One region of the Pseudomonas sp. AC172 genome, then DNA from elsewhere that is predicted to be linked to it. Evidence: riboswitches for the same ligand, from Rfam matches in the RefSeq annotation. Region 1 holds a riboswitch; each other region holds the start of a gene.
The links. A riboswitch is a leader RNA that binds a small molecule or an ion and turns the genes downstream of it on or off. The one in region 1 is predicted to bind cobalamin.
Positions count from the first base shown of each region.

Region 2: it holds a riboswitch for cobalamin, as region 1 does, so the genes downstream of both, ACZ0A4_RS10900 (TonB-dependent receptor plug domain-containing protein) here and ACZ0A4_RS07630 (CbtB domain-containing protein) in region 1, are expected to answer to the same signal.
Region 3: it holds a riboswitch for cobalamin, as region 1 does, so the genes downstream of both, ACZ0A4_RS06875 (ABC transporter substrate-binding protein) here and ACZ0A4_RS07630 (CbtB domain-containing protein) in region 1, are expected to answer to the same signal.
Region 4: it holds a riboswitch for cobalamin, as region 1 does, so the genes downstream of both, cobO (cob(I)yrinic acid a,c-diamide adenosyltransferase) here and ACZ0A4_RS07630 (CbtB domain-containing protein) in region 1, are expected to answer to the same signal.

Region 1 covers NZ_OZ409868.1:1,684,721-1,692,202, reverse strand. The annotation lists gene ACZ0A4_RS07635 (IS481 family transposase) at 15-1,157, opposite strand; cobalamin riboswitch at 1,774-1,995, shown strand; gene ACZ0A4_RS07630 (CbtB domain-containing protein) at 2,120-2,317, shown strand; gene ACZ0A4_RS07625 (CbtA family protein) at 2,329-3,030, shown strand; gene ACZ0A4_RS07620 (cobalamin biosynthesis protein) at 3,027-3,440, shown strand; gene cobM (precorrin-4 C(11)-methyltransferase) at 3,520-4,266, shown strand; gene nfuA (Fe-S biogenesis protein NfuA) at 4,411-4,995, opposite strand; gene ACZ0A4_RS07605 (acyltransferase family protein) at 5,053-6,075, opposite strand; gene ACZ0A4_RS07600 (fatty acid cis/trans isomerase) at 6,253-7,482, opposite strand, start outside.
Region 2 covers NZ_OZ409868.1:2,434,296-2,441,777, reverse strand. The annotation lists gene ACZ0A4_RS10925 (hypothetical protein) at 1-418, shown strand, start outside; gene ACZ0A4_RS10920 (DUF421 domain-containing protein) at 426-872, shown strand; gene ACZ0A4_RS10915 (PLD nuclease N-terminal domain-containing protein) at 919-1,134, opposite strand; gene ACZ0A4_RS10910 (ABC transporter substrate-binding protein) at 1,189-2,106, opposite strand; gene ACZ0A4_RS10905 ((2Fe-2S) ferredoxin domain-containing protein) at 2,103-2,462, opposite strand; gene ACZ0A4_RS10900 (TonB-dependent receptor plug domain-containing protein) at 2,462-4,399, opposite strand; cobalamin riboswitch at 4,492-4,697, opposite strand; gene ACZ0A4_RS10895 (MerR family transcriptional regulator) at 4,943-5,365, shown strand; gene ACZ0A4_RS10890 (NADH:flavin oxidoreductase/NADH oxidase family protein) at 5,444-6,670, shown strand; gene ACZ0A4_RS10885 (saccharopine dehydrogenase family protein) at 6,744-7,482, shown strand, end outside.
Region 3 covers NZ_OZ409868.1:1,496,707-1,504,188, reverse strand. The annotation lists gene psrA (iron-containing alcohol dehydrogenase PsrA) at 1-1,034, shown strand, start outside; gene ACZ0A4_RS06895 (MFS transporter) at 1,164-2,459, shown strand; gene ACZ0A4_RS06890 (LysR substrate-binding domain-containing protein) at 2,470-3,339, shown strand; gene phnX (phosphonoacetaldehyde hydrolase) at 3,414-4,241, shown strand; gene ACZ0A4_RS06880 (Ppx/GppA phosphatase family protein) at 4,507-5,442, shown strand; cobalamin riboswitch at 5,485-5,678, shown strand; gene ACZ0A4_RS06875 (ABC transporter substrate-binding protein) at 5,823-6,836, shown strand; gene ACZ0A4_RS06870 (FecCD family ABC transporter permease) at 6,833-7,482, shown strand, end outside.
Region 4 covers NZ_OZ409868.1:734,903-742,384, reverse strand. The annotation lists gene cbiB (adenosylcobinamide-phosphate synthase CbiB) at 1-321, opposite strand, end outside; gene bluB (5,6-dimethylbenzimidazole synthase) at 318-968, opposite strand; gene ACZ0A4_RS03490 (cobyrinate a,c-diamide synthase) at 1,016-2,365, opposite strand; gene cobO (cob(I)yrinic acid a,c-diamide adenosyltransferase) at 2,362-2,973, opposite strand; cobalamin riboswitch at 3,055-3,279, opposite strand; gene ACZ0A4_RS03480 (hypothetical protein) at 3,443-4,027, shown strand; gene ACZ0A4_RS03475 (PQQ-dependent sugar dehydrogenase) at 4,094-5,407, shown strand; gene ACZ0A4_RS03470 (C40 family peptidase) at 5,540-6,076, opposite strand; gene ACZ0A4_RS03465 (C40 family peptidase) at 6,297-6,914, opposite strand; gene hda (DnaA regulatory inactivator Hda) at 7,129-7,482, opposite strand, start outside.

The DNA of each region.
Region 1 (7,482 bases):
CATGGTGGACGGTTTTAGATCTTCTTACCTGCCGTAACGATCTGCAAGTTCAAGTCGATCCGGGCGATACGATGTCTACTCCAGTAGACATCGTGGATGCCGTCCTCCGTCGTTTCCCGGATAGCTACTGACCTCCCGTGAAAAGCCTTTCCGACTGTGTATTCACGGTTCCTCCAGTAGATCTCTCCTTTTACCTGAACCTTCCTGACCACATCCCCATCGTCGTACTCCGGCGCCGCCGGTTGCTCCTGATATTCCCGTGGGCTGCTGCTGTAGCGAGTAGCAGGAACCTGCATGTTCAACGCTTGATGCGGACGCTTCTGGTTGTAAATCTCACGCCAGATATCAAACGCCCGTTGTGCATCGTCCAGATCGGTGAAGGGATGGCCTTGCAGGACTTCCCTTTTCAGGCTGCGGTGGAAGCGCTCCAGCTTTCCCTGGGTTTGCGGGTGATAAGGTCGGGAGTGGCCGACCTTGATGCCCTGGCTCATCAGCCAGACCTCCAGCGCGGTATAAACGCCGGTCTGGTCACCCCATGGCGAACCGTTGTCCATCGTCATGCGCAGAGGCAGACCGTAGAGCCGAAAGGCCCGCATTAGTTGCTCCTGGACGGTTCGGCGCTGCTCATTGGCGCACGCAGCGATGCACAGTGAGAACCGCGAGTGATCGTCCAGTATCGTCAGCGGATGGCAACGTCCGTGGCTCAGGCTGATATGGCCCTTGAAGTCGATCTGCCAAAGATCGTTGGGCTCCTCGTGCTCGAACCGGATAAACGGTTTGACCTCGGCAGCCTTTGGATCAACCCGCGAATGACGTTGTAAAACCGCATGCACGGTGCTGACAGAGGGCATCACTTTGCCGTCGTCTTCCAACACACGCTTGAGCTTGCGAGCGCCCCAAGCGGCGTACTCCTGACTCAGGGTCAAAATCTGCTGCTCAACCTCTTCAGCGCAGCGTTTGGGTGACGTCTTTGGTCGTCGAGACTGATCGATCAACCCTTGCGCACCGAGATTTTCAAACCTGCTGAGCCATTTGTAGGCAGTGCTTGGGCTGATATTGAATCGACGGCAAAGCTGCCGAACATTGGCCCCTTCTTGCCGAGCCAAAAGCACGAATTCTGAACGAAGCTGCACGGTGGACACCTCTTCCCAGGACACAGGTCATCTCCTCGGTGATGAGCAATGTGTCTATTAAAAAGTGTCCACCATGTCTCCGAACACCCGTCCACCATGTCTCCGGTACATACACTCCCGGAGGGAGAGGGGACTGATCCCGGTGTTTGGGAGAGCAACGCCGACGTGAAATACCGAGTTGAACTCAGGTTCTGAAAAGCCCACAAATCGGCCCCCTCTCCCTCGGGAGAGGGCTGGGGTGAGGGGCGAATCCAACACAAAAATAACGCCGTACACCCGTTCCTCACCACTCAATAGGCCGAGTGTCAGCTCGCCTGCTCTTGATCTTGATCTCGGAGCCCGTCGGCAGGCTGAGTGGAGGGATTGATCCGGGGGTGGGAGCGCAGCGACCGTTTGGCGAAGTCAAACACAGCGGGAGTAGGTGCAGCGAAGCAAACCGGAGACGCTGCGCCCGGATCGTTCCCGGAGCGAAGGAACCCCGAGCTTTAGCGAGCGGGCCGAACGTCAGGGCGAAGACCTTTTGGTTACTTTTGGGGCGTTTGCCAAAAGTGACCCGCCGTAAGGGCGGAACCCTAATCAGCAGCACCCACAGCAACGGATATACACCCAAAAATTGACCAAAACCCCACCCCCATGCTCTCCTACACAACTTGTTACGGGTGCCCTTCACAGGGTGAAACGGGAAACCGGTGAATCATGTGCTTTACTCAAGCCCATGTCAGTCCGGTGCTGCCCCCGCAACGGTAAGCGAGCGAAGCGTCAAAACCACTGTGCCGGTACGGCATGGGAAGGTGACGCTTACAGGTCGGCCTGACGCCAACCCCTCGTGAGCCCGGAGACCGGCCCGCAACACACAGCCCGCACTTTGTGCGTCGCTGAACATAACAAACCCGCGGTGGGCGGGCGCTGTTCGAACCTCTGCGAGCCCGACCCGCAGGGGTTTTCATGCGCTCGATTCACCCACTGACATTCCAGAGGGAAGCGCCATGTCGATCATCAGCAGCACCGGCAGCAACACGGACAAAATTTCCAGCACCACCACCCTGAGCCAACGCCTGACCGCCGCGATCTTTGCGTCGATCCTCGGCGCCAGCCTGGTCTACTTCGCCGGTTTCTCGCACATCGAAGCGGTGCACAACGCCGCCCACGATACCCGCCACAGCGCCGCGTTCCCGTGCCACTGAGACCTGCCGACATGATCAAGCGTATTGCGCAAACCGCAGGTTTCACCGGTCTGCTGGCCGCCCTGCTCCTCACTCTGTTGCAAAGCTTCTGGGTATCTCCGCTGATTCTCCAGGCCGAGACATTCGAGAAAGCCGAACCTGTTGCAGAAGTTCACGAACACGCCGCAGGCACCGCTGCGCACACCCACGACGCCGAAGCCTGGGAGCCGGAAGACGGCTGGCAGCGCGTGGTCTCGACTACTGGCGGCAATCTGGTGGTTGCAGTGGGTTTCGCCCTGATGCTCGCAGGCCTGTACACCCTGCGCGCCCCGACCAAAACCTCGCAAGGCCTGCTCTGGGGCCTGGCCGGTTACGCGACATTCGTACTGGCACCGACGATGGGTCTGCCACCTGAGTTGCCGGGCACCGCTGCCGCTGATCTGGCTTCGCGCCAGATCTGGTGGATCGGTACTGCCGCTTCGACCGCCGTCGGCCTGTCGCTGATTGCGTTCAGCCGGCACTGGCTGATGAAAGTCCTCGGTGTGGCCATCCTTGCTGTCCCACACGTCATTGGCGCACCGCAGCCGCAAGTGCATTCGATGCTCGCGCCCGAAGCACTGGAAGCCCAGTTCAAAATCGCTTCGCAGTTGACCAACGTGGCGTTCTGGCTGGCCCTCGGCCTGATCAGCGCCTGGTTGTTCCGCCGCAAAAGCGATGGCCAATACCACGCATGACCGCTGACAGCGCAGCGCCGACCTTCGTCGTCGGCCTGGGCTGCCAGCGCGGCTGCCCGGCCAGCACGCTGCGCGCATTGCTTGACCAAGCCTTACAGGCACACCGTATCGAGCTCCAAGCGGTCAAGGCGTTGGCCAGCATCGACTTGAAGCGCGACGAGCCAGGCCTGCAAGAACTTGCCGCACAACTGGCTTTGCCTTTGCTGTATTTCAGCAGTGAAGAACTGGCCAGTTATCAGCAACGACTCAGCCACCATTCGCAAATCGCCTACGAACGCACCGGTTGCTACGGCGTAGCGGAAAGTGCAGCGTTGGCACTCGCCGAACAACTGATTCAGGCACCGGCAAAACTGCTGATTTCCCGGCAGAAGTACGCTCAGGCAACGTTGGCATTGGCCGGCGCGGCGTAAAATCCCGATAATCCCCGCCATTGATCATGAGCAATCTTCATCTGAAGCGTTGTTGCGCCTCTTTTCCAAGGATTTAACAATGACCGTCTACTTCATCGGCGCCGGCCCTGGCGACCCGGAATTGATCACCGTCAAAGGCCAGCGGCTGATCCGCAGTTGCCCGGTGATTATCTATGCAGGTTCGTTGGTGCCGGCGGCGGTGCTCGAAGGGCATCAAGCGGAGACGGTGATCAACAGTGCTGAATTGCACTTGGAACAAATCATCGAACTGATCAAAACCGCGCATGGCAAAGGTCAGGATGTGGCACGAGTGCATTCCGGCGATCCGAGCCTGTATGGCGCGATCGGTGAGCAGATTCGCTGTCTGCGCGAGCTGAACATTCCATTTGAGATCATTCCCGGGGTGACGGCGACGGCAGCCTGCGCCGCGTTGCTCGGTGCGGAACTGACGTTGCCGGGCGTCTCGCAAAGCGTGATTCTGACCCGCTACGCCGATAAAACCGCGATGCCGGCCGGTGAGGAACTGGGCAGTCTGGCCCAGCATGGCGCGACCATGGCGATTCATCTGGGGGTCAACCATCTGGAGAAGATTCTGGTGGAACTGTTGCCGCATTACGGCGCCGACTGCCCGATCGCGGTGATTCACCGGGCGACGTGGCCAGATCAGGATTGGGTGGTGGGGACGCTGGCGGATATTGCCGCGAAGGTTGAAGCCAAAGGGTTTCGGCGTACCGCGTTGATTCTGGTTGGGCGGGTGTTGGGCAGTGAGGTGTTCAGCGAGTCATCGTTGTATCGCGCGGGGCATGCGCATCTCTATCGCCCATGAAGACCCCTTCGCGAGCAAGCTCGCTCCCACATTTGTAATGCGATCGAATGTGGGAGCGAGCTTGCTCGCGAAGGCTTAAGCAAAACTTACGCATAAAAAAACGGCGCTCACGGGGCGCCGTTTTTCATGTCCGCAGCGAACACCTTAGTAGTAGGCGTTTTCTTTCTGCGTGTGGTCGGTCACGTCGCGAACGCCTTTCAGCTCAGGAATGCGCTCGAGCAGCGTGCGCTCGATACCTTCCTTCAAGGTCACGTCCGCCTGGCCGCAGCCCTGGCAACCGCCACCGAACTGCAGAACGGCGATGCCGTCTTCAACCACATCAATCAGGCTGACCTGACCGCCGTGGCTGGCCAGCCCCGGGTTGATTTCGGTTTGCAGATAGTAGTTTATACGCTCGTTGACCGGGCTGTCGGCGTTGACCATCGGCACTTTGGCGTTTGGCGCCTTGATGGTCAGCTGGCCACCCATGCGGTCGGTGGCGTAATCGACCACGGCGTCGTCGAGAAACGCTTCGCTGAAGTGATCGATATAAGCGGTGAAGCTTTTCAGCCCCAGCGCGGTGTCTTCAGGTTTTTCTTCGCCCGGCTTGCAGTAGGCAATGCAGGTTTCGGCGTACTGGGTGCCAGGCTGGGTGATAAAGACGCGGATGCCAATGCCCGGGGTGTTCTGCTTGGAAAGCAGATCGGCCAGGTAATCGTGGGCGGCGTCGGTAATGGTAATAGCGGTCATGGAAACTCCTCGCAGGCTTGGGCGCAGTTTACGCCAATCGTTGCGCCGGACAAAGTCCTAGTATTTTTGTCGGGAAAGATTCTCGTCCGCCCCGTTGTCGATCCGCGCCTTGAGCCAGCGATAACTGCGTTTTTCCACCCATTCGTAGCTTAGCCAAGAGCCGACGCCGATGGCCAGCGCACACACGACAAACATCAAATACGGGTTGATGCCGTGGCGCCGGGCCAGATACCCGCCTGCCGACAACACCAGAACGTGCATCAGATACACCGAATACGAGCAATCGCCGAGCAGCTTGAGGACACGACTGCGCTCGACATAACGCTCCAGTGAGATACACGCCATCACCAGCACCGCACTCGGCCCACCCCAGTTGAGCAGCCTCGGTGCCGGTGCCAGGTTATAAATCGCCAGCAATGCCGCAACGATGGCCGCCAGTGGCAGCCACAGTCCCGCACCGATCCAGCCCCGGCGATAGAGCATGCCGATGCCAATCCCCAGCAGAAACTCATAGACGATGTCCGAACGGTAAAATTCGCTGATCCAGCCAAACCCGGTCCACGCCTGACTCACTGCAAACAGCAACGCCGCGACTACCATCAGGCGCACCTGCAAGCGAAACAGCAGCGCCCAGGCGAACAACACGTAAAACAGGATTTCGTAATTCAGGGTCCAGCCGACATTCAGCGTCGGATAGAAACCGTAACCGCCGGGGTTTTCAGTCGGAATGAACAGCAACGACAACAGCAGATGCCCCCAATCCACGCTCTGGTCCGGCAGCAACGGTTGGGCGAACACCACCAGCAGCGCCATCAACAGCGTGTACAGCCAATACGCCGGGACGATGCGAAACAGCCGATATAACAGAAAGCGCGCCGGTGGCAGCGGTTTGCTCTCGGTAGACAGGAAGATGACCAGCCCGCTGATGACAAAGAAGATATCGACGCCCACTGCGCCTTTGTCGATGAAAAACTGGCCGACCGGCCCGCGCGACTTGAAGTCGAAAAAAATCTGCATGAAGTGGTGGCAGACCACCGTCCACGCGGCCAGCGCACGCAGGGCTTGCACTGAAATCAACATCTGCCGCTCCCGCTCACAATTTAAAAAACACCACTTCACCCGGAGCGAGCCTGCTCGCGAAAGCGACGGCACATTCAATGTATTCGGTGCCTGACACTCCGCCTTCGCGAGCAGGCTCGCTCCCACAGGGGATTTGTGTGTTACCTGAAGCTGTGACAGTCGGCCGGTTTCAAATGATCAAAGATTCTCGTAGCGGTTCATGTCCAGCACGCCCTCTTCCACCGGATCGGTTTCGTGGATGTACTGGCTCAAATCGTGGAAATAGAACCAGAATTGCGGATGACTGCGGCGGATCCCCCAGCGTTCGACGATTTTCTCGAAGCGGTTGGCATCCTTGGCGTTTTCCATCGCATCGACAAACGCCGGCACCTGATCGGCCGGGACGTTGAAGATGAAGTTTGGATAACTGCTGAGCACGCCCGGGTAAATGGTGATTGTGTCCAAGCCTGGCTGATAGCGCAGCGACTCACCGAGCAGGAACGCCACATTGCTGTGCGCACGATTGCGCAGCAGGCTGTAGACCTCGCGTTTGCCGCTGGCAGTTTCAACGCGCAGCATGCTGGCTTCCGGCAGTTGATCGATGACCTTCAATCCGGCGGCCGGGCGCGAGGTCAGGCGACTCAGCGCCTGTTCGGCATTTTGCAGCGCCGGCTCGATGTTCGGCCGCGAGCAGTAAGCGCCGTCGCAACGGTTGATCGGATCCGGCCGAGCATTGAGGTCGCCGTAACGTGCCAGCAACTGCATGGCGAAGTCGTGTTTCGGGTCTTTCTCGTCGAGTTTCAGCGCAGTCGGTTTGTCGTCGTCAATCGCCTCGTAATCGAGCCACATCTTGAACTGGCCACTGCTCTGGTACCAATCGTCGAGATAGTCTTCGCGCGAATCGGCGGGCATCAGGCGCAGAAAGTTCTGCTCGGCGCCGTTACGGATCAGGTCGAAATACAGACGGGTTTGCGCCTGATGGGAGACGTTGCCGAACACATCGAAGTTGACCGCCAACTGGTAATAGGTGCGCTCCAGCAGCGGGTAGTCGAACAGCCACATTGTCTGCGGCACCTCGCCGATCAGACCTTTGGTCACCGAGGCGCTGTCGAAGTGGCGGAAAATGCTCAGCAGCGCGTTGTCGTTGCCGGCCCACAGGGTCGACCAACTCGGCGCGGGCACATCGGCGTAGCTGTCGCGGCGCAAAGCTTCGTATTCGTTACGCTTGTTGCGGTAGTTGTGCCACAGGCTCAGGACGCTGCCGACATCGTCGTTCTGCCCCGGCATGGCCAGCAACGGTGTGGCTTGGCCGCGATAGTTCGGATCGGTGATGTAGAGGTCGTGTTCCGGCGCCTGGAACAGCGCCCAGAAGTTGTCGCGAATCACGTCGGTCGCGATTTGCCCACGGCACACCGGGCCGCGAATAAA
Region 2 (7,482 bases), 750 kb from region 1:
ATGGTACGCGCTGGTGCTATTGGTCATGCTGGCACTGCTGGGTGTGTTTTCTCGTGGACTCATCAGTTCGCGCGAAGTGCGCAGCGAGGACGGCAAGTTGCGTGCGCAGTACGAAATGTTCCATCGCAATGGCTCCACCAACGCCATGAAAATCAGCCTCCGTGCTGCGCCCGACGCCGCAGTGGAACTGGATATCAGCGGCGAATGGCTGGACGGTTTCAGTATCGAAACCTTGCAGCCGGAACCGTTGCAGGCGCGCAGTTCAGCGCAGGGCATGCGTTTATGGTTGCAGGCTGATGCGCACGGTCAGGCCACTTTGTATCTGACCGTGCGAGGCGATGGTGTGGGGTTGTTTCGCAGCCGTCTCGATTCGCCCGGATCAAGTGGTGTAGACCTCGTTCAATTCATCTTTCCGTAGGTGTCCCATGGATTCTGTCTTGCGCGCAGTGGCGATGTATCTGGCATTGATGGTGTTGTTCAAAATCGCCGGGCGCCGTTCGTTGGCGGAGCTGACGACGTTTGACTTCGTGTTGCTGATGATCATTGGCGAAGCCACCCAGCAAGCGTTGTTGGGTGATGACTTTTCCCTGACCAATTCAATGCTGGTGATCGTGACGCTGATCGCGATAGACGTCGGTTTTTCGCTGCTCAAACAGCGCTCGGGCTGGATCTCACGGCTGATCGATGGCGAACCGACGATCATTGTCGAGAACGGCAAGCTTCTGCATCACCGCTTGCGCCATGCGCGGTTGGTGGAAGCCGATGTCATGGAGGCTGCACGATCAAGTCAGGGCATCGAAACGATCGAACAGATCAAGTTCGCGATTATCGAGCGCAACGGCAAGATATCGGTCATACCTCAGGACTCCTGAGGACAGAAAAGGCCGAAAGCAGTGCCTTCGGCCTTTTCTGCAGAACCTAGCGCCCCGTGTGCGACGCGGCATCGTGGCTGACATGCTTGGGCCCCGCCAACGCCCAGGCAATCAAGCCGAACAGCGGCACAAACACGATCAACACGATCCACACGCCTTTGTTGCTCGATTTCCCCTCGCTCTTGCGCACCCGATTGATGGCCCAGAGTTCGATTAGCAGAAGAACTGCCGCCAGTACGATCCACACGGTTTCGATTTGCATTGGCTACCTCCTGATGGTCTGTTCGTTAGGTGGCGTGGGGTGCGGCGGGTTCATTTATTTTTTCTTCGGTGCATGGAGCTGGCGAGCGAGTTCCAGTGCCACCCGGCCGCTGTTGAAGGTCGGCAACAGGTGGGTGAAAGGGATCTCGATGATGCGGTTCTCGCGTACCGCGCGCAGTCGTGACAGCACCGGGTCGTGGGTCAACAGATAACGTTTGCGACTGGCGGGCGACCATTCGGCGTCGGCCAGCAGGATTACGTCCGGGTCGCTGGCCAGCAAGGTTTCGCTGTTGATGGTCACCCGATAAAGATTGATGTCGGCAAACACATTGCGTGCACCGACGGCGGCCAACAGCGGGGTGACAAAGCCACGCCGACCTTCGCTGTCGAGGCCTTTGACCTCGCTGTCGAGATAGAACACTGACAACGGTTGGCCCGCACGAGCCAAGGCACGGGCGCTGGCGAGGTCGGTTTCCATGGAGTCGATCAACACTTGGGCTTTTTGCTGCTGGTGCAGCAGCTTGCCCAGCGTCAGCAAGTCGTTGCGCACATGCGCGAAGTAATCCAGCGAATGCCCGTTGCAGGCCGACTCCAATAGATACGAACCGACGCCATTACGCGCCAGCCCCGAGCGTGAAGTCACACCGTCGCCGAATGCCGAGGCAAACCCTCCGATCACCAGATCCGGTTGCTGTGCGTAAAGCACTTCGCTGGCCGGGTATTGCCGCGCGATCACCGGCACACCGAAATACTCGGCTTGGCGCTGACCGGCATCGGTGTCATCCAGGTAGGCCACGCCAACCAGCGCTGGCCCGGCACCCAGCGCCAGGACGATATCTGCCGCATGCTGATTGAGCGCGACGATGCGTGAAGGCTGAACGGTGCTCCAGTCCTCGCCGCAATTACGGTAACTGTCGGCGAGCACGGGCGTGGAGCAGAGCAGGGCGAGAAGTGCGTACACAAGCGATCTCATGTCCGCGCCTTGATCAGTAAATCCGCGACCATCTCTCCGCCCACCAGATGACCCTCGACCAACCGCTGCACCTCTTCATCGTTGCGCACGCCATACCAGCAACGCTCCGGATACACCGTCACAATCGGCCCCTGATTGCATGGAAACTGGCAGTGCGTGCGCGTCAGCAAGACGCCGCCCGGCGTCTCGATAAGATCATGCGCGAGCAAATGCCGGCGCAAGGTTTTCCATAGCTGCAAGGCGCCGCGCTGGGTGCAACGCGGGCCGGTGCAGAGAAACACATGGCGCGCGTGCTCGGGCACGTGCGACCAGTCCGGGTGCGTGTCGACGCCGTCGACGGTTTTGATTTCACTCATCAGAAGCGGTACGTGTAGCGCACTTCGGAGGTGAGCGGTCGGCCAAGGTTATCGACGTTGCTCGAACGGCTGGTGACGTAATCGCGGTTGAAGAGGTTTTCCACCAACAGGCTCACGCGGTGTTGGTGGGCGTTGTCGAGGTAGCGATAGGCATCGGCGTCGACCACCGAATAGTTGCCGTATTCGACTTGTTTCGAGCTTTTGATATCGCGGATATAACGAATCGCACCGCCAGCGCCCCACAGACGATTTTCCGATTCATAGCCCACCCGCGAACGGGCGAAGAAGCTCGGAATATCATTGATGGTCACACCAGTGCGCGACTCGGTGAGGTTGCGGGTCATGTCGGCTTGCAGGCTCCACTGCTCATTGAGCGCGAGCTTGGCGTCGGCCTCGAAACCGCGCATCTGGATCGTGCCTTCGCCGTTGACCCACTGAATGTCATCGAGGGTGATCAGGTCGTCGATCTTGCGTTTGAACAGGGTCACGCTGGCGCTGAATTCACGGTTGAGCAAAAAGCCTTTGTAGTCGACACCCAGTTCGGCGTTGCGGCTTTTTTCCGGCTTCAGGTTGCGGTTGCCGATCTCGTCGCCCGGCTCGTTGACGAACAGTTGCTCGGCGTTCGGCAGTTTGTAGGCGCTGCCGTATTGGCCACGCACCGACCAGTTGTCGTTGAGGTCATACAGCGAAGTGAGCATGCCAACGGTGGCGCTGTCACCGCCGCCCATGGCTTCGTGGCGCATGCCGATACTCGGGTGCCAGTCGGGCAGGGCGTCGATCTGCGGGCGCAGTTGCGTGTAGAGCGCATGGGCTTCGGCCTTGTCGTTATCGATGATCAGCACATCGTCCTGGCCCTTGAACCATTGGTTGTCAGTGCCGAACACCAGCACATGGCCACCGGGCAATTCTGCCTTGCCTTCAGCCTGCACGCCCCAGTCGGTGAAGCCCCAATTGTCGTTGTGGTTGATGACTCTGGTTCCGCCGCCCTCGACGTTGTTGACGCGGGTGTAGCGCGTGTCCCAGTCGTTGATATGGCCTTTGACGAAGTAGCTCAGGCGCTCATTAATGGTCTGCTCAAAGGTCGCCGTGGCGATCTGCTGCACGCGGTCGTTGGTGGTGTTGTGGTTGTCGACCGGGCGGGCGAAGTCGAGGTTGGCGTCGGCGTATTGGTAGAACAGTTCGAGCCGCGAATCATCGCCAAACGACTGAATCGCCTTGCCGCCGAAGGTGGTGACTTCGTAGGCGCGGTTCTTCTCGCTGACGTTTTTCATGTCGCGGTTGCGATACGGCTGGTAACCGTCGGAGACGTTGTGGCTGACATACGCCAGCAAACCGAGATCGCCGAAACCGTTAGTGAAGATGTTCTCGACGCGGGCGTCTTCGGTAGTGCCGCCAAAGCTGTCCACGCCCAGGTTCACTTCGCCGGAGGCTTTGCGCGACTGCGGGCTGCGGGTGACGATGTTGATCACACCGGAAACGGCCTGAGTGCCGAACAACAGGCTCTGGCCACCCTTGAGCACTTCGATGCGCTCGATGGCATTGGCCGGCAGGGTGTCCAGATAGAGGCCGCCGTACAGACGATTGTTCAGGCGCACGCCGTCAAGCAGGATCAGCGTGTCGTCGTTGCGCCCGCCCAGCAGCGAATAGGTGCCGTAGTCGAACGGTCCGTTTTTCGGCGCCACGTACAGGCCGGGGATGAACATCTGCATCACGCGGCTGACATCGGCGCTGGGGCCGGCGCGCTCGATCTGTTCGCGGCTGACGATCTCGACCTTGCTGCCGAACTTCGCCATGTCGGCGACCGTGGTGGACTCCACCGACGGTGCGGAAACGATTTGCTGATTGAGTTCCAGTGGCGCGTCATCCGCCAGCAGCAGGGGGCTGAACAGACAGCCGAACAGAAAGGTTGGAGCCGAGGTGTAGAAAGGTCGAATCATTGTCTTCTCGAAAAGGATCTTCGCAGAAGAGCATGCAGGAGAAGGCATCGCGCACAGCCAATACCGGCCCATGCCCGCCCACCGCAGGATTTTGCCAAACGAAATTTCAGGCCGGTCTCCGGGCTCGCGCGTATCGAGGCTTTCACCTTCCCATGGCCGTGCGGCCACAGTGGTGTATCGAAAACATCACGCGCATACCGTTGCGGGGGCAGCACCGGACTTGTTCGAAAAGAACGTACCGGTTTCCCGTTTCACCCCATGCACGGCGGCATGGGACACCTGAAACTGGGCGGCATCTGAACATTCGACAGACCGTTCGTCAACTTGCATGCGTGCGTACTCCTCTAGCCATTGTGGGAGCGAGCTTGCTCGCGAAGGCGTAGTGTCAATCAACAATGATGTAACTGATCCGGCCTCTTCGCGAGCAAGCTCGCTCCCACAGGATCTCTGCTCTGCATTAAAAACAGGTCGAGGTCGCACTTGGTCGTTTGATAGGTGAAGGTTTAAAGTTCACTTCAAGTTCAATTACGGCTCAGGTCAATCATGAAAATCGGTGAACTGGCAAAAATCAGCGGTCTGGCGCCTTCGCGCATCCGCTTCTATGAGGCGAGCGGGCTGATCAAGTCGGTCGGGCGCAAGGCCAACGGTTATCGCGACTATGCCCCGGAAACCGAGTGGATCCTGCAGATCATCACCGGTGCACAAGCGGCAGGGTTTTCCCTCGAGGAAATCCGCCAGTTACTGCCGGTGAACGCGCAGGACTGGCAGCACGAAGAAATGCTGGTCGGGCTCAAACGCAAGGTCGAAGAAATCGAAATCCTCCAGCAACGCCTGGCGCATAACAAGGCGCAGCTGTTGCGGGTCATTCACGGCATCGAGAGCAAACCCGCCGACGTCGGCTGTGCCGACAACGCGCAGTTGCTGATCAACCAGATGCGCGAGGAGAAGGCCGCTACGGGCAAATAATCACAGTTGATAAAAAGGCCTTGACCTTAAAGTTGGCTTTAATCTTATGGTTGTCCCACGCCCAATCGAGGACTCCTCATGAACGTGTTCGACAACCTGCAACTCCCCAACGGTTCAACCATCAAGAACCGCATCGCCAAAGCCGCCATGGAAGAAAACATGGCCGACGCCGATCAGGCACCTTCGCAAGAACTGATGCGCCTGTATCAAGCCTGGGCCGATGGTGGTGCCGGACTGTTGATCACTGGCAACGTCATGGTCGACGGCCGCGCGATGACCGGGCCGGGCGGCGTGGTGCTGCAGGATGACCGGCAATTGGCCAGGTTCAAGCGCTGGGCACAGATTGGCCGATCGGGCGGCGCGCAGTTCTGGCTGCAGATCAACCATCCCGGCCGACAGATGCAGGCCAATCTCGGGCAGAAAACCTGGGCGCCATCAGCGGTTCCGCTGAACATGGGCAGCCTGTCCAAACACTTCGCCACGCCCCACGCGATGACCGCCAGCGTGATCGCTGACGTCATCCAGCGTTTCGCCCGCAGCGCACAGCTTGGCGAGCAGGCCGGCTTCACCGGTGTGGAAATCCACGCCGCCCATGGCTATTTGTTGAGTCAGTTCCTGTCGCCGTTGACCAATCAGCGCACGGACGAGTGGGGCGGGTCGCTGGAGAACCGCGCGCGGCTGTTGCTGGACATCGTCAAGGCTGTGCGTGCACTGGTTTCAGCGGAGTTTGCGGTGGCGGTGAAACTCAATTCCGCCGACTTCCAACGCGGCGGCTTCAGCGCCGATGACGCGCGACAAGTCGTCGAATGGCTCAACGATCTGGGTGTGGATCTGGTCGAGTTGTCCGGCGGCAGCTACGAAGCCCCGGCCATGCAGGGCGAAGCACGGGACGGCCGCACCTTGGCGCGCGAGGCGTACTTCGTCGAGTTCGCCCAGGACATCCAGAAAGTCGCGCGGATGCCGGTGATGGTCACGGGCGGCGTGCGTCGTCGGCCCATTGCGGAAATGGTCGTTAACAGTGGCGTGGACATGGTCGGCATCGGCACGGCGCTGGCCATCGATCCGAACCTGCCGCGTGACTGGCTGCTGGGCAAGGACAGTGCCCCCGAGCTGCCGCCGATCACCTGGAAGAACAAGGCCATGGCGTCGCTGGCCAACATGGCGGTGGTCAAGTTCCAGTTGCGCAAACTCAGTCAGGCGAAAACACCCGATCCGCACGTGTCACCGCTGCGCGCGCTGATCATGCAACAAATCGGCAACGCCTTGCGTACCCGCCAGTACCGCAAGTGGGTGGCGAGCAACTGATCTGAATGGCTTGCTGACGTTCGGCCCTATATCCTGCACGCCTGTTTGATGGATTGATTTAGGGAAGAGTTGCATGCCGTTCAGGGTGATGGTGGTTGGTGGTTACGGAAACTTCGGCAGCATTGTGTGCCGGCATCTGGCGCTGATGCCGGACATCGGCCTGGTGCTCTCGGGCCGTGATCCGCGCAAGTTGCAGCGCAAAGTCGATGAGCTGAACAGCCAATCGGGCAACGTCTGCGAAGGCTGGTGTGGCGATGCCATGGGCAGCGAGTTCAAAGCCGCATTGCGGGCGCTGAACATTCAGTTGGTCGTGCACACTGGCGGGCCGTTTCAGGGGCAAACCTATGCGCTCGCCGAGAGCTGCATCGACGCCGGTGTGAACTATTGCGATCTGGCTGACTGCCGCACGTTCGTCAACGGCATCCACGTTCTCGACGCGCGGGCGAAGCAGGCCGGCGTGGCGATTCTCAGCGGGTGCAGCTCGGTGCCGACACTGTCGTCGGCGATCATCGATGAACAGCGCCAGCGTTTTTCGCGTATCGACTCGATCGAACATGGCATTTCTTCGTCGGCGAAAATGCCGGGACTGTCGACGATCGAAGGTGTACTCGCTTATGCCGGCAAACCGATCAAGCAACTGAAAAACGGCAAGGTGCACGAAGTGTCGGGCTGGCTGGACCTGACCTTGCGCAAAATGCCGCAGATGGGCACGCGGTTGCTGGCCAACGTCGATGTGCCGGACATGGATATTTTCGCCGGTCGTTATGGCGCGCACACCCTGAAGTTCAAGGCCGGCGCCGGGCTAAAACTCG
Region 3 (7,482 bases), 190 kb from region 1:
ACCTCGCTGCCATTACCGAACAGCAAACCGTGGCCCTCGTCACCTTCCCTGAGGCCCGCGGGCTGGGGCTGGTCGATCGCCTGCAAGCCTTGCTCGGTGAGCGTCTGGTCTATGTGTTCGAAGACGTTCAGCCCAACCCGGACGTCGCCCATCTGCGCAGCACTTACGCGCATTTCTGGCAGCATGCAGGGGCTTGCGACGTGGTGCTCGCGGTCGGGGGCGGCAGCGCCATCGATACTGCCAAAGCGTTGATCGTCGGCACCGAATCCGGCCATTTCGATGAACTGTTGGCGTTGCTGGCGACCGGCAAACCGTTCACCCCGGCACACTGCAAGCAGTTGATCGCCGCACCGACCACCGCCGGCACCGGCAGCGAAGTCACGCCGTGGGCGACGATCTGGGACAGCGCCAGCCAGAAGAAATACTCGCTGCATCTGGATTGCACCTGGCCTCGGGTGGCGATCATCGATCCGCAACTGATGCTCACTGTGCCGGCCAGCGTCACCGTCTCTACCGGGCTCGATGCGTTGTCCCATGCGCTGGAAGCGATCTGGAATGTCAACGCCAACCCGGTCTCGGACACGTTCGCGATCTCCGCGATCGAGGACATTCTCGAATGCCTGCCGCGTTTGCACAAAGATCTGTCGAGCCAAGAGTTGCGCACGCGCATGGCGCTCGCCGCGCTCAAGGCCGGGTTGGCGTTTTCCAACACCAAAACCGCGCTGGCGCATTCGATTTCCTATGAGATGACCCTGCGCCACGGCTTGCCCCACGGCATCGCCTGCTCCTTCACCTTGCCGCTGGTATTGGGCTTGGCCTGGGGCCACGACGCCACGCGCGACCGCACCTTGCAACGGGTATTCGGCGATGACCTGGGTAAAGCCCAGCAGCAGTTGCGCGAGTTCCTGCACAGCCTCGGGGTGAAGACCGAATTTGCCGATTACGGCGTCTCGGCCAAGGACGCCGACGCCATCATCCAGCTCGCGATGCAGGGCGCGCGCGGCAAGAACTTCATAGGTTCGCAAGCCGCCTGACGCCTGATGACAACCCAGTAACCCAAGCACCGCCAGCGGCGTGACGCCGCGGTGATTTCCTGCCGCACCGAAAAAGAGTGCACCCGCCGACGACACCCGGCGGGAACCGACAACAATAAGGAAAAGATCATGAATCGTGCCCAAACAATGCCTGGTCTCGCCGTACGTTCCGCCTCGTTCCGGGTCGCGCAGTGGCGCATGCTGCTGGCGGCGATGTTCTGTTATCTGTTTTTCTACACCGGGCGGCAGACCTTCGGTTTTGCCATTCCGGGGATTCAGGCCGAATTCGGCTTGAGCAAGGAAACCCTCGGTTGGGCGTCCGCTGCGATGCTTTGGGCTTATGCGATTGGCCAGGCGATCAACGGCAACCTCGCCGACAAATTCGGTGGCCGGCGGATCATGACGCTGGGTGCGGTGCTGTCCTGCGGTGCCAACTGGGTGACCAGTTTTGCCGGCGGTTTCACCAGCCTGATTCTGCCGTGGGGCGTCAACGGCTACTTTCAGGCTCTGGGCTGGGCGCCGGGCGGTCGGCTGATTGCCAATTGGTGGGCGGCGGGTGAGCGCGGCAAGGTCTATGGTTTTTACACCTTCGCCGCCGGTTGCGCGTCGATTCTGTCGTACGTCACTTCCATCGTCGTGCTTGAAGTGTTGCAACTGGAATGGCGCTGGATCTTCCGCTTGCCGGTGCTGCTGATGCTCGCCGGCGGGATCATTTTCTATCTGGTCGCCCGCGAACGGCCGCAGGATCTGGGCTTCGAACCGGTGGGCGATACCGGCGTGGCCAACGCTGACGACAAACATCAGGAAGCCGCCCATGGCGAAGCCGAGTCCTCGGCACAACGCTATAAAGCCGTGCTGAGGAATCCCCGGCTGCTGATCGCCGCTCTGTCACTGGGCTTTCAGAACGCGGCGCGCTACGGCTTGATCGTCTGGGTGCCGGTGCACTTTCTCGGCGCCAACTGGAAAAGCGGCGACAGCATGGTCGATCCGAAATGGATCACCGTCGCCCTCCCCGTCGGCATGGCGGTCGGTGCACTGAGCAACGGCTGGGTGTCGGACAAGCTGTTCGGTTCCAAGCGTTATCTGGCGATCATGCTCTATATGGTGCTGGGGGCTGCGACCAGTCTGTGGATGTGGAGCCTGCCGCCACACAGCGTGATCGGCCTGGTGGCGCTGTTCCTTTGCGGCTTCTTCGTCTACGGCCCGGCCTCGAGTTTCTGGGCGCTTTGCCCGGATCTGGTCGGTGCCAAACGTGCCGGCACCGCGACCGGGATCATGAACTTCTCGTCCTACCTGTTCGCCGGGCTGGCCGAGCCACTGATCGGGCGTCTGCTTGACACCACGGCAAACACGTCTCTCATCTTCATAGTGGTCACCAGCGCGTGCCTGTGCAGCGCAGCAGTGGCATTGTTCATTCGACGCTAACGGGGCTTGCATGTACCAGTATCACAAGTGGTTGCGTTCGTTTCATGCAGTGGCCAAGACCGGCAGTTTTACCCTTGCGGCAGAGTACCTCAGTGTCGGTCAGCCGACCGTCAGCGAGCAGGTCAACGCACTGGAGAACACCTTCTCGGTCGAGTTGTTCCATCGCCGCGGACGCTACATCGAAATGAGCGCAGCCGGGCACAAGCTCTACGCCATCACCCAAGGCCTGTTCGGTCAGGAGGATGAAGCCGTGCAGTTGTTGCAGAGCTTCAAACAACGCAAGACCGGCATGTTGCGCCTTGGCGCGGTGTCGCCGCCGATTGCCATGAACCTGACCTATGAGCTGATGCAGCGCCATCCGGATATCGAACTGGAAACGTCGTTTTCCTCGGAAAAGGAAACCCTGGCGCGGCTGTTCAACTTCGATATCGACGTGGCGATTCTGGCCTTGTCGGAATTCGATGAACGCTTCCACACGCGGCTGTATCACCGTTATCCGATCATCGCCGTGGTCCGCGATGACCATCCCTGGGCCAGCCAGTCGCAGGTTCACATCAGTGAAATCAGCGGCGAAAAATGGGTGATGCGCGAGAAAAGTGCGCGCACCCGGCAACTGGTGGAAGAAAGCTGCAAGCGCCTCGACATCGAACTCGATTGCGTCATGCAACTGAACAGCCGCGAAGCCATCGTCCACGCCATCGTCAAGGGCATCGGCATCGGGTTTGTCTCGGCGGTCGAGTACGCCGAAACACCCGGTACCACGCCGATCACCTTTGTCGACCACCCGTTCTCTATCGAATACCACCTGTGCTGCCTCGGCATCCGCAGGAACCGGCCAGTGATTGCCGAACTGTTTGATTCGAATCCACCGCTGACCTGATCAGCATTGACCCTTGAACCGCCTACCTCATTGCCGAGGGACGGCCCACGCTTACCCGAAAACGGAGAATGACCATGCAGTACCAACAACCGACTCACCTGCAAGCCGCGATCCTCGACTGGGCCGGCACCGTTGTCGATTTCGGCTCGTTTGCGCCAACGCAGATTTTCGTCGAAGCCTTTGCCGAATTCGGCGTCGCCGTGTCGCTGGAAGAAGCGCGCGGGCCAATGGGCATGGGCAAGTGGGATCACATCCGGACCCTGTGCAACCTGCCGCAGATTGCCGAACGTTACCGCGCGGCGTTTGACCGCGTGCCGAGTGACGAGGATGTCACGGCGATCTACGAACGTTTCATGCCACTGCAGATCGAGAAAATCGCCCTGCATTCGGCGCTGATCCCTGGCGCGCTTGCAGCGATTGCCGCGTTGCGTGACAAGGGTTTGAAAATCGGTTCGTGCTCCGGATATCCAGCGGTGGTGATGGCCAAGGTTGTCGAACTCGCGCGGGAAAACGGCTATGTCGCCGATCATGTGGTCGCCACCGATGAAGTGCCGAATGGCCGGCCGCATCCGGCGCAGGCGCTGGCTAACGTGATTGCTTTGGGCATCGATGACGTGGCGGCGTGCGTCAAGGTCGATGACACCTGGCCGGGGATTCTCGAAGGTCGCAGCGCCGGCATGTGGACGGTGGCGCTGACCTCCTCAGGCAACGCACTGGGCCTGACCTATGAGCAATACAAGGCGTTGCCGTCGGATCGACTGGCGGAGGAACGTGCGCGGATCGGCAAGATGTTCGCACCTTCGCGCCCGCATTATTTGATCGACACCATCGCCGAACTGCCTGAAGTCATCGACGACATCAACGCACGCCTGGCGCGCGGCGAAACCCCGCAGTCCTGCTGAAACCTGATCGTTCCCACGCTCTGCGTGGGAACGATCAGTGGCCTCGCTCAAATCGCAGGCAAAAAAAAGCTGCCACGAATGGCAGCAGAAACTTTAAGAACACGCGATGTATTGAGGTCAGCATAGACGCCGGATAATGACAGTGTCATGACAGCCGCAAATTCATTGAACCGCCCCTGCCCCGTCATCAGGATGTCATCAAGATCACGGCAGAATCCTCGCAAACCGTCTCGCGCCTCCCGACGGGTGCTTTGCAAGGATTCCCATGAAAGACGACGCCTCGCTGTTTGCCGCGATCGACCTGGGTTCGAATGCCTTTCGCCTGATGATCGGCCAATCTGTGCGCAGCCGAAAGGGCTTGCAGATTCAGGAAGTGAAAACCCTGCGTGAGCCGGTGCGCCTCGCCGAAGGATTTGACGGTGGCGCGCTGGATGCCTTGGCGCTGGATCGCGGCTGGCAGGCATTGGCCCGGTTCGGTAAAAAGTTGCGCGGTTTCGAAGCCGGTCGAGTCCGTGCGGTGGCGACCAGTGCGGTGCGCGAGGCCGACAATGCGCAACTGTTTCTGGCCAGTGCCGAGCGGCATCTGGGTTTTCCCATCGACGTCATTTGCGGCCATGAAGAGGCGCGGCTGGTCTATGCCGGCGTGACCCACGCTTTGCCGAGCGCTGAAGATCTGCGCCTGGTGGTCGACATCGGCGGCGGCTCAACCGAGCTGATCCTCGGCCAAGGCTCGCAACCGTTGCTCACCGAAAGCATCGCCATCGGCAGCGGCACCTTGAGCACGCGCTTCTTTCGCGGCGGTGACGTGTCTGCCGGAGCGCTACAGGAGGCCGAGCGCTTCGCCATCCTGCAGTTTGAAAAGGTTGCCCGGCGCTATCGTGCTCAGGGCTGGCAGCAAACCATTGGCTCTTCCGGCACCGCGCGCATGTTGGCCAAAGTGCTCAAGGCCAATCGCCTCAACGACTACGATCAGGACGGCATCACCTACGGCGGGCTACTACGCCTGTCGTTGCTTGTGCTGAAGGTGAACAACGTCCAGCAACTGAAACTGGCCGGCCTGCAACCACACCGCCAGAGCATTCTGCCCGGCGGTCTGGTGTTGATGCTCGCGGCATTCAAAGTGTTCGGCATTGCGCAAATGCTGCCGTCGGAACCGGGCCTGCGTTTAGGCGTGTTGCACGGTTTGATGAGCCAGCACTAATCCTTGCCGCGACAGATTCGTCTCCCCTTCAGCGACTCGATCGACTACCATGCCGTCGCTGGTTCCCGAACGGGACTAATAGGGAATCCGAGGTGCTTGCTCAGTACTGATCGGAACTGCCCCCGCAACTGTAGGTGCCGAGCCTGCTCCACAACTGCCACTGGGTGAATCCCGGGAAGGCCGGAGCGAGGCGATGACGCATCAGTCAGGAGACCTGCCGGCACAGTGACTACTAACCGGCGGGGTGTCCGGGAAGGACATCGTGCCGTGCGCGTCAACGCTTGATGCCCGGCCTTGCGCTGTTTTCCTGACCGCGTTCGATGGTGTGTTTCCAGACCGTACTCTCCCGCTCCCCGTACGGTTCCCCTGGAGACTGCCCCATGCTGCTGCCCCGCATCGCCACCCTCATCACCGGCCTGACCCTTGGCGCCATGGCGCAGGCGGCACCGACTGTCTATCCGCTGACGGTGGAAAACTGCGGCAGTACCCTGACCTTCCAGCACGCCCCGACGCGCACCGTGACCATCGGCCAGGCCGGCACGGAAATGCTCTACGCCATGGGCCTGAGCGACAAAGTCGTCGGCACCTCGTTGTGGTTCAACAATGTGCTGGACAAATACATGGCGCAGAACGACAAGATCCAGCGCCTGGCCGACAACGAACCGAGTTTCGAATCGGTGATCAGCAAGCGCCCGGAACTGGTCGCCGTGGAGCTGGAATGGATGGTCGGCCCGCAAGGTGCGGTCGGCACCCGCGAGCAGTTTCATGAGCTGAAGATTCCGACCTATCTGCTGCCCTCCGATTGCGAAGCCAAGGACAACCTCGTCGGCGCCGACGGCACGCGGCTGGCGCCGTTTCGCATCGACACGATTTACAAAAGCGTGAGCCAACTGGCGCAGATCTTCGATGTGCAGGCGCGTGGCCAGCAGCTCAACGACGAACTCAAGGCCAGTCTCGCCAAATCGATTGCCACCGCCCAGGGCAAACAACTGAAGGATGCCAGCGCGCTGGTCTGGTTTTCCAGCGCACAAATGGACATCGAGCCCTTCGTGGCCGGACACAAAGGCATTCCCGATTTCATGCTCAGCACCCTCGGCGTGCGCAACGTGGTGGAATCCGATGAGGAGTGGCCAACGGTCGGCTGGGAAACCATCGCCAAGGCCAACCCGACCTTCCTCGTCATCGCGCGCATGGATCGCCGACGCTTCCCCGCTGACGACTATGAAAAGAAACTCGCCTTTCTGCACAGCGACCCGGTGACGCGCAACATGGACGCGGTGAAACACAACCGCATCATCATTCTCGACGCCATGGCCATGCAGGCGAGCCTGCGCATGTTCGATGGCATCGAGCAACTGGCCACGGCCATCAACGGCTATGACCTGTCGAAATGAATGCCAGCCTGATCCGCACGTTACTGGCCTTGGCGACCCTGTTGATTGCCGTGGTCGCGGGCGTGGCCATTGGTGAAACCTCGATTGAACCGGGCGTTGTCGTGCAAGTGCTGGCGAACAAATTGTGGGGCGCCGGGTACGCGCTGGACCCTATCGATGAAGGCATCGTCTGGAACTACCGCTTGACCCGCGCACTGGTCGCGGCCGCATGCGGCGCCGGTCTGGCGACGTGCGGGGTGATCTTGCAGTCGCTGCTGCGAAATCCGTTGGCCGATCCGTATCTGCTGGGGATTTCTGCCGGCGCCTCGACCGGAGCGGTGATGGTGGCGCTGCTCGGGGTTGGCGCCGGAATGATCTCGTTATCAGTCGGAGCCTTTGCCGGGGCAGTGACCGCATTTGTGCTGGTGATTCTGTTGGCGCGGGTCAGCGGCTCGGCGAGCGGCACCGGGCAAATCATTCTCGCGGGGATCGCCGGCTCGCAGTTGTTCAACGCGCTGACGGCGTTTCTGATCACCCGCTCGGCCAGCTCCGAGCAGGCACGCGGGATCATGTTCTGGCTGCTGGGCAATCTCGGTGGCGTGCGCTGGCCATCGGTGTGGCTGGCGGTGCCGGTCGCGTTGTTGGGGTTGGTCGTGTGCTTGTGGCA
Region 4 (7,482 bases), 950 kb from region 1:
ATCCGCGCGCAAGGCAGCAGCCACTGGCGCGACATGCTCGCCGAGGCTGCGCATGCCGAGGGCGCAATACAGCGCGAGAATCTCGACAACCCAGCCCACGTACGGCGCCCAGGAAAATGCGGTGGCGAGCAAGGTCAGCGGCAGCACCGCGATCACCCACGCGGTCACGCCATGGCTGCGCCAGCCCCGGCCACCGGCGTTGAAACGTTGCTCGATGCGCCCGGCGAAATTGCCGAACGCCACCAGCGGATGCCAGCGTTTCGGTTCACCGAGCAGCGCATCCAGCGCCACTGCGGCGACACTCAACAACGCCACACTCATTGACTCACTCCCCAATAATTTTCGTACAGCAACTCATTGAGCGGCCGCGCCTGCGCCCACCCTTCGAGTACCAGCATCGGCGCCGGATAGAATTCCTTGACCGGGCCCAGGCAAATAACGGCCAGCGGCTTGGCGCCTGCGGGCAACCTCAACAGATCCGCCAGTGCCTGCGGCTCGAACAACGAAACCCAGCCCATGCCGAGGCCTTCGGCGCGCGAGGCCAGCCACAGGTTCTGGATCGCGCAGGACAGCGAGGCCATGTCCATTTCCGGCAGCGTGCGGCGACCAAAGATGTGTTTTTCGCGATCGTCCATTAACGCGGCGACCAGCACTTCGGCGCAGTCATGGATGCCCTCGACCTTGAGTTTCATGAACTCGTCACTGCGCTCGCCGAGGGCTTCAGCGGTGCGCACGCGCTCTTCTTCGACGAGGTTCTGGATCTGCCCGCGTAAAGTTCGGTCGCTGATGCGGATGAAACGCCAGGGCTGCATCAGGCCGACGCTTGGGGCCTGGTGGGCGGCTTCCAAAAGTCGGCGCAACAGCTCCGGTTCGACGCTGCCGCCGGTGAAGTGGCGCATGTCGCGGCGTTCGGCGATGGCTCTGTAAACCGCTTCGCGTTCGGCTTCGGAGAATGCGTTGTCTGTCATGACCTCTTCGCGAGCAAGCTCGCTCCCACATTGGACGGGGTGCTTGCTCAAGAAACACGATCCCCTGTGGGAGCGAGCTTGCTCGCGAAGGCGGCCTCACGGTCTGGCGCAAACAATGCGGCAATCGCAGTCGGATTCGACGGGAAATAAAAGTGCACGTACGACGCCGTCATCCGCCCTTCCCGATAAACCGCCTCGGCACCGCGCCCACCATTCGGACTCAAGCCACGCGCAATCGGCGTCAACTCAGTCTTCGTCAGCGAATGATGATAAGTGTGCCCACGCAGCGAACCTTCCGGCAGATCAACCGCTTGCAACGCCAATGCGGCCAGACGCTTCTGCATCACCGCGTCGCCTTTAAGCAGCCCGATCAATTCGGCGCGAGTTCCTTCAACGTCGGTCAAAGAATCCAGCAGGTACAGCATGCCGCCACACTCAGCGAGCAACGGTTTCCCTGCCGCATGATGCGCACGGATCGCTTCAACCATCGCGGTGTTCTGCGACAACGCAACGTGGTGCAGTTCCGGATACCCACCGGGCAAATACAGGCTGTCCGCCTCAGGCAATTGCGTGTCGCGGATCGGCGAGAAGAAACTCAGCTCGGCGCCCATCGCCCGCAACAGATCGAGACTCGCGCCGTAGGTGAAGGCAAACGCCTCATCATGGGCGACGGCAATTCGTACATTCTTGAGCAGTGGCTCGACAGCGATGACGTCAGGCGCGGCGAACTCAACCGCCGGTGGCAGCGCTACCTCACAGCTGCTGGCGAGAGCGTCGGCAGCCGCGTCGAGACGCACATCGAGGTCATTCAGCTCGCTGGCCTGCACCAGGCCGAGATGCCGGCTCGGCAGTTCGATACCCGTTTCGCGGGACAACGCGCCGTACCAGCGCAGGCCTTCAGTGAGACTGCCTTCGAGCAATTGCGCATGTCGCAAAGTTCCGACACGATTGGCCAGCACACCGGCAAACGGCAGATCCGGCTGATACCTCGCCAGACCCAGTGCCAACGCACCAAAGGTCTGCGCCATCGCCGTCCCATCAATCACGCCGAGCACCGGCACACCGAAATGCCGCGCCAGATCAGCGCTGGAAGGCGTACCGTCGAACAGGCCCATCACGCCTTCGATCAGAATCAGATCGGCCTCGGCAGCGGCTTCCCACAACAGACGACGACTTTCCTGCTCACCGACCATCCACATGTCCAGTTGATACACCGGCGCACCGCTGGCGCGCTCGAGAATCATCGGATCAAGGAAATCCGGGCCGCATTTGAACACGCGTACCACGCGCCCCTGATTGCGATGCAAACGGGCGAGCGCGGCGGTAACGGTGGTCTTGCCCTGACCGGAGGCCGGCGCGGCGATGAGGACCGCCGGGCAGTGACGTGGTTGATTCAAAGTTCGACGCCTTTCTGCGCTTTGATGCCGGCCTGGAAGGCGTGTTTGAGCATGCCCATTTCGGTGACGGTATCGCCCATCTCGATCATTTCCGGCTTGGCCGCGCGACCGGTGACGATCACGTGCTGCATCGGCGGACGCGCCTGCAAATCGCTGAGCACCTGATCGAGATCGAGGTAGCCGTGCTTGAGGGCGATGTTCAGTTCGTCGAGCACCACCAGACCGATCGACGGATCACGCAGCAGTTCACGCGAGACTGCCCACGCGGCTTCGGCGGCGGCGATGTCGCGCTGACGATCCTGGGTTTCCCAAGTGAAACCTTCGCCCATCACGTGGAAACGCACTTGCTCGGGGAAACGGCGGAAAAACAACTCTTCGCCGGTGCTGTTGCGGCCCTTGATGAACTGCACCACACCGCACTGCATGCCGTGGCCCATGGCGCGGGCGAGCATGCCGAACGCCGAGCTGCTTTTGCCTTTGCCGTTGCCGGTCAGCACCAGCACCAGGCCGCACTCGTCAGGCGAGTTGGCGATGCGTTCGTCGATCACGGCTTTTTTGCGCTGCATACGCGCCAGATGGCGTTCGTCGCGCTCGGGGGAATCAGTCATGGGGGAGCTCTCCGTTGAGGCTGGATAACGGCGGGCAGGCACAAGAATAGACGGCAAAAAGCCTGGCATCGCCCACCGTGATGCCGCTGGATGGATCAGGCCGGTCTCCGGGCTCATGAGCGGCGTTGGCCTGACTGCGCGCCTTCCCGCTTTGAGCAGTGGCATTCGACGCAGTGTTCACTCATTTACCGTTGCGGGGGCAGCGCCGGGATCGTGGTGGTTCTTCGTGCGAAGACAACCCTCACCGGCTTCCCTGTTTCACTCTGTCGACGCAGGTCACAGAGCACCTGAAACAAGCCGCGAAGGTTAGAGGGTTGGGGATGGAGCGTCAATTAAAGAGGCGGCCATCGGGCGAATAACTGCCGCCGATCAATTATCCGACGCCAATCTTGTGCCACACTGATACAAATGATATCAAAGAGCCATGCTTTTCCCGAAAAGCCCACCACAACAATAAAGGATGATGACGATGCAAGGCATGATCATCAGCAACCCGCGCCTGGAATTCCTGCGCCCGGTGCTTGAACGCTGGTTTGACTGTATCGACCGTTACAACGCCGTACGCGGCGACAGCGACACGCCTTACTGGCATGACGAGAAAGCCAATCTCGGATTGCTCTCGGCCGCAGCCTGGATGGCTGAGCTGGTCACTTTGAACGACACCGCCACGCGCAAACAGAATGAAGAAGGCGAGCGCAACGCCCGCGCCGATCTGTTTCTGGCCGGTGCCGAAGACCGCGCCTTTATCCAGGCCACCCAGCGCTGGCCAAAGGTTACCAACCTGAATCTGACTCAAGCCTTGCTGGACATCACCAACGACGCCAAACGCATCAGCTATGCCAGCGACCTCAAGCTTGGCTGCCTGTTTGTCGCGCCGCAAAAAGCCCAGCACAGCGCCAGCCCCGAAGAGTTGCAGGACATGGTCGACGATCTGCAAAAGGAACACACCTGCGCGGTCGCCTGGTATTTCCCCTATGCCTATCGCAAATTGCGCAGCGAAACCGGCAACTATCACCCAGGCATCGCCGTGCTGTTCAAGGAAGCCCGCGGCTGAGCAGTTGAACCATCGGGCTTGCGCCCTCCTCTATGATTAGGAATGCATTCATAGGGAAGATCAGCAATGCGCAAGCCCCAGCTCGTTTTTGTCATCGCCTTCGCCGGAGGGCTCGCCGCCTGCGGTGAATCCTCCAGCCTGCAAGTCTCCGACGGCACCGGCCCGTCACCCAAGCTGCCCGAACCGAACAAGACCCTGATCCCGACGGTGAACATCGCCCCGGCGATCGGCTGGCCCGAGGGCGCTAAACCGACAGCCGCCACCGGCACCCAGGTCGCAGCATTCGCCGAAGGCCTCGACCATCCGCGCTGGCTCTACGTGTTGCCCAACGGCGACGTGCTGGTAGCGGAAACCAATGCCCCGCCAAAGCCTGACGACAGCAGCGGCATTCGCGGCTGGGTGATGAAGAAGGTCATGGGCAAGGCTGGCGCGGGCGTGCCGAGTCCGAACCGCATCACCTTGCTGCGTGACACCGATCACGATGGCGTCGCGGAAACACGCACGGTGTTCCTGCAGAACCTCAACTCGCCGTTCGGGATGACGCTGGTCGGCAACGATCTTTACGTCGCTGATACCGATCGCTTGCTGCGCTTTAACTACGAAGCAGGCGCGACCGAGATCAAGTCGCAGCCAATCAAGGTAGTCGATCTGCCCGGCGGTACGCTGAATCACCACTGGACGAAAAACGTCATCGCCAGCAAGGACGGCAGCAAGCTGTACGTCACGGTCGGCTCGAACAGCAACGTCGGCGAAAATGGTCTGGATAAAGAAGAAGGCCGCGCGGCGATCTGGGAAGTTGATCGGGCGACCGGTAATCACCGGATCTTCGCTTCGGGTATCCGCAACCCCAATGGCTTGGCCTGGGAGCCGACCAGTGGCGCGCTGTGGACAGCGGTCAACGAGCGCGACGAGATCGGCAGTGACCTGGTGCCGGACTACATCACTTCAGTGAAGGACGGCGGTTTCTATGGCTGGCCGTTCAGTTACTACGGTCAGCATGTCGATGCGCGTGTGTCGCCGCAAAACCCGGATCTGGTGGCCAAAGCCATTGCCCCGGATTACGCGGTCGGGCCGCACACCGCCTCGCTGGGCCTGAGCTTCGCCGCGGGCAACACGTTGCCGGCACAGTTCAAGGAAGGCGCATTTATTGGCCAGCACGGCTCATGGAACCGCAAACCGCACAGTGGCTACAAAGTGATTTTCGTGCCATTTACCGGCGGCAAGCCGAGCGGCAAACCGGTGGATGTGCTGACCGGGTTCCTCGACAAGGATGAGAATGCGCTAGGTCGGCCGGTGGGCGTGGTGATCGATCAGCAAGGCGGCTTGCTGGTGGCGGATGATGTTGGCAACAAAGTGTGGCGAGTCTCGGCCACGAAGTGATGTTGAATGTGACCTGAAACAACTGTGGGAGCGAGCCTGCTCGCGAATGCGTAGTGTCAGTCTCTATTGAGTTGACTGATACACCGCTTTCGCGAGCAGGCTCGCTCCCACATTAGGATTGCTGCGATTTTACTACGGGTTATGCGCCAGATGCTCCGGCTGCAACACCCGCTTGGCACTCAGATAAGCCTTCTGCCAATACGCCTTCGACAGGCTGTCGAGCTTGACCGTCCCGCCCGTGGCAGGCGCATGCACAAACCGCCCTTCGCCGACGTAAATCCCCGCGTGACTGACCTGCGAGCCGCCATTGGTGGCGAAGAAAATCAGGTCGCCAGTCTGCAAGCCTTCCTTGCCGACATTCGGTGCCTGCATGACTATCAGCTCACGCGTCGAACGCGGCAAAGAGATGCCCGCCGCATCACGGTAGACAAAACCGATCAACCCGCTGCAATCAAAGCCTGAATCCGGCGTGTTGCCGCCCCAGCGATAAGGCGTGCCAACCAGACCGAGCGCGCGAAACAGCACGTCTTCAGCAGCCGGTGAAAAAGATTGGGAGGGGCCGAACACGACCGGCGCGCGAACCACCGGCGCAGGTGGCGGCGTGCGACTGGCACAGGCGCTGAGCAGCGCTGCGAAGAGCATCAATGTGAGGCGGGCCGACATCGTCATAAGCAGAACATCCTGATCTGGCTGCGGCTTTTTCTGCCGGTGGACAGAAAACAAAACCGCCTGCGTAAGCACGCAGGCGGTTTGCCATCAATCTAGATTCAGGATTCTAGCGGCTACGCGGCAAACTTCAAGTAAGACTTTAACTTCACCTTGTAAAGTATACGTCTACTCCGTTGCCGGAAGCCTGATTGTCGCCGCGAGCGCAGCGACAACAGGGGAATTACTTACGAGCGGTGACGACTGTCGGAGCGTTGGCCAGAGCGCGTTTCGCTTCGATGAAAGTCTTGCTCCAGTAGCTGTCACCCAGGCTGTCGATGCGAACACCGCCGCTGCGACGACTGCTGGAGTGGATGAACTGGTTGTCACCCAGGTAGATGCCGGCGTGACTGACACGACCGCGACGACCGTTGGTGGCGAAGAACAACAGATCGCCCGGCTCAAGGTTGCTGCGCGAGACCAGCGGCGCATCGACGTTGATCATTTCGCGTGTCGAGCGCGGCAGGTTCATGCCGGCTTCTTCGCGGAACAGATAGCCGATGAAACCGCTGCAATCGAAACCGGCTTCAGAGGTACCGCCGAAACGGTAACGGGTACCGATCAGGGACATGCCGCGTTCGAGGATGCTGTCGGCCAGAACAGGAAGCTGATAAGGCTTCTTGCCATTGAATTCGTTGAGTTCTTTTTCGGTATCCAGCTCTTCCTGGTAAATAACCGAAGACTGGGCCGTGGCAGAATTTTTAACCTGTTGAGGCTGCTCTTGAACTGGAGAATGAGCAGCGCAACCGTACAACAGGGTGACGAGTGCGAGAGGCACGAGGGGTGCGAAGCGCTTTAGCATGGGCACGACCGTGGCTGATAGTTGTAAAGAAGCCGAGACTATGCCCGCTATCAACCTCATTTGCAAATTCAATCGATCTTTTTGTGACTTCCCGGTTTCTCGTTTACATCTAAGCGCTTAAGCCCGATTGAACCGATACGCGGCCTGCACACCGTGCAGGAAAGCGGATTTTCTGGCGCCTGAAATATGCCAAAACACGCTGAAGGCCGCGCGGTTACCAGCCTAGCGTTTCTTTCAAGAAGGGAATGGTCAGCTTGCGTTGAGCCTGCAGAGAGGCCTGATCGAGCTGTTCAAGCAAGTCGAACAGCGCACTCATGCTACGAGTGCCGCGAGTCAAAATAAAATGCCCGACCTCATCGGTCAGGTGCAGACCGCGACGCGACGCGCGCAATTGCAAGGCGCGCAATTTGTCTTCATCGGAAAGCGGACGCATCTGGAAAATCAGCGCCAGGGTCAGGCGCGACTTCAAGTCTGCCAGCTTGACCGGCAGTTCACGCGGAGAGGTGGATGCGGCGATCAGCAGACGCCGACCGCTGTCACGCAGACGGTTGAACAGGTGAAACATCGC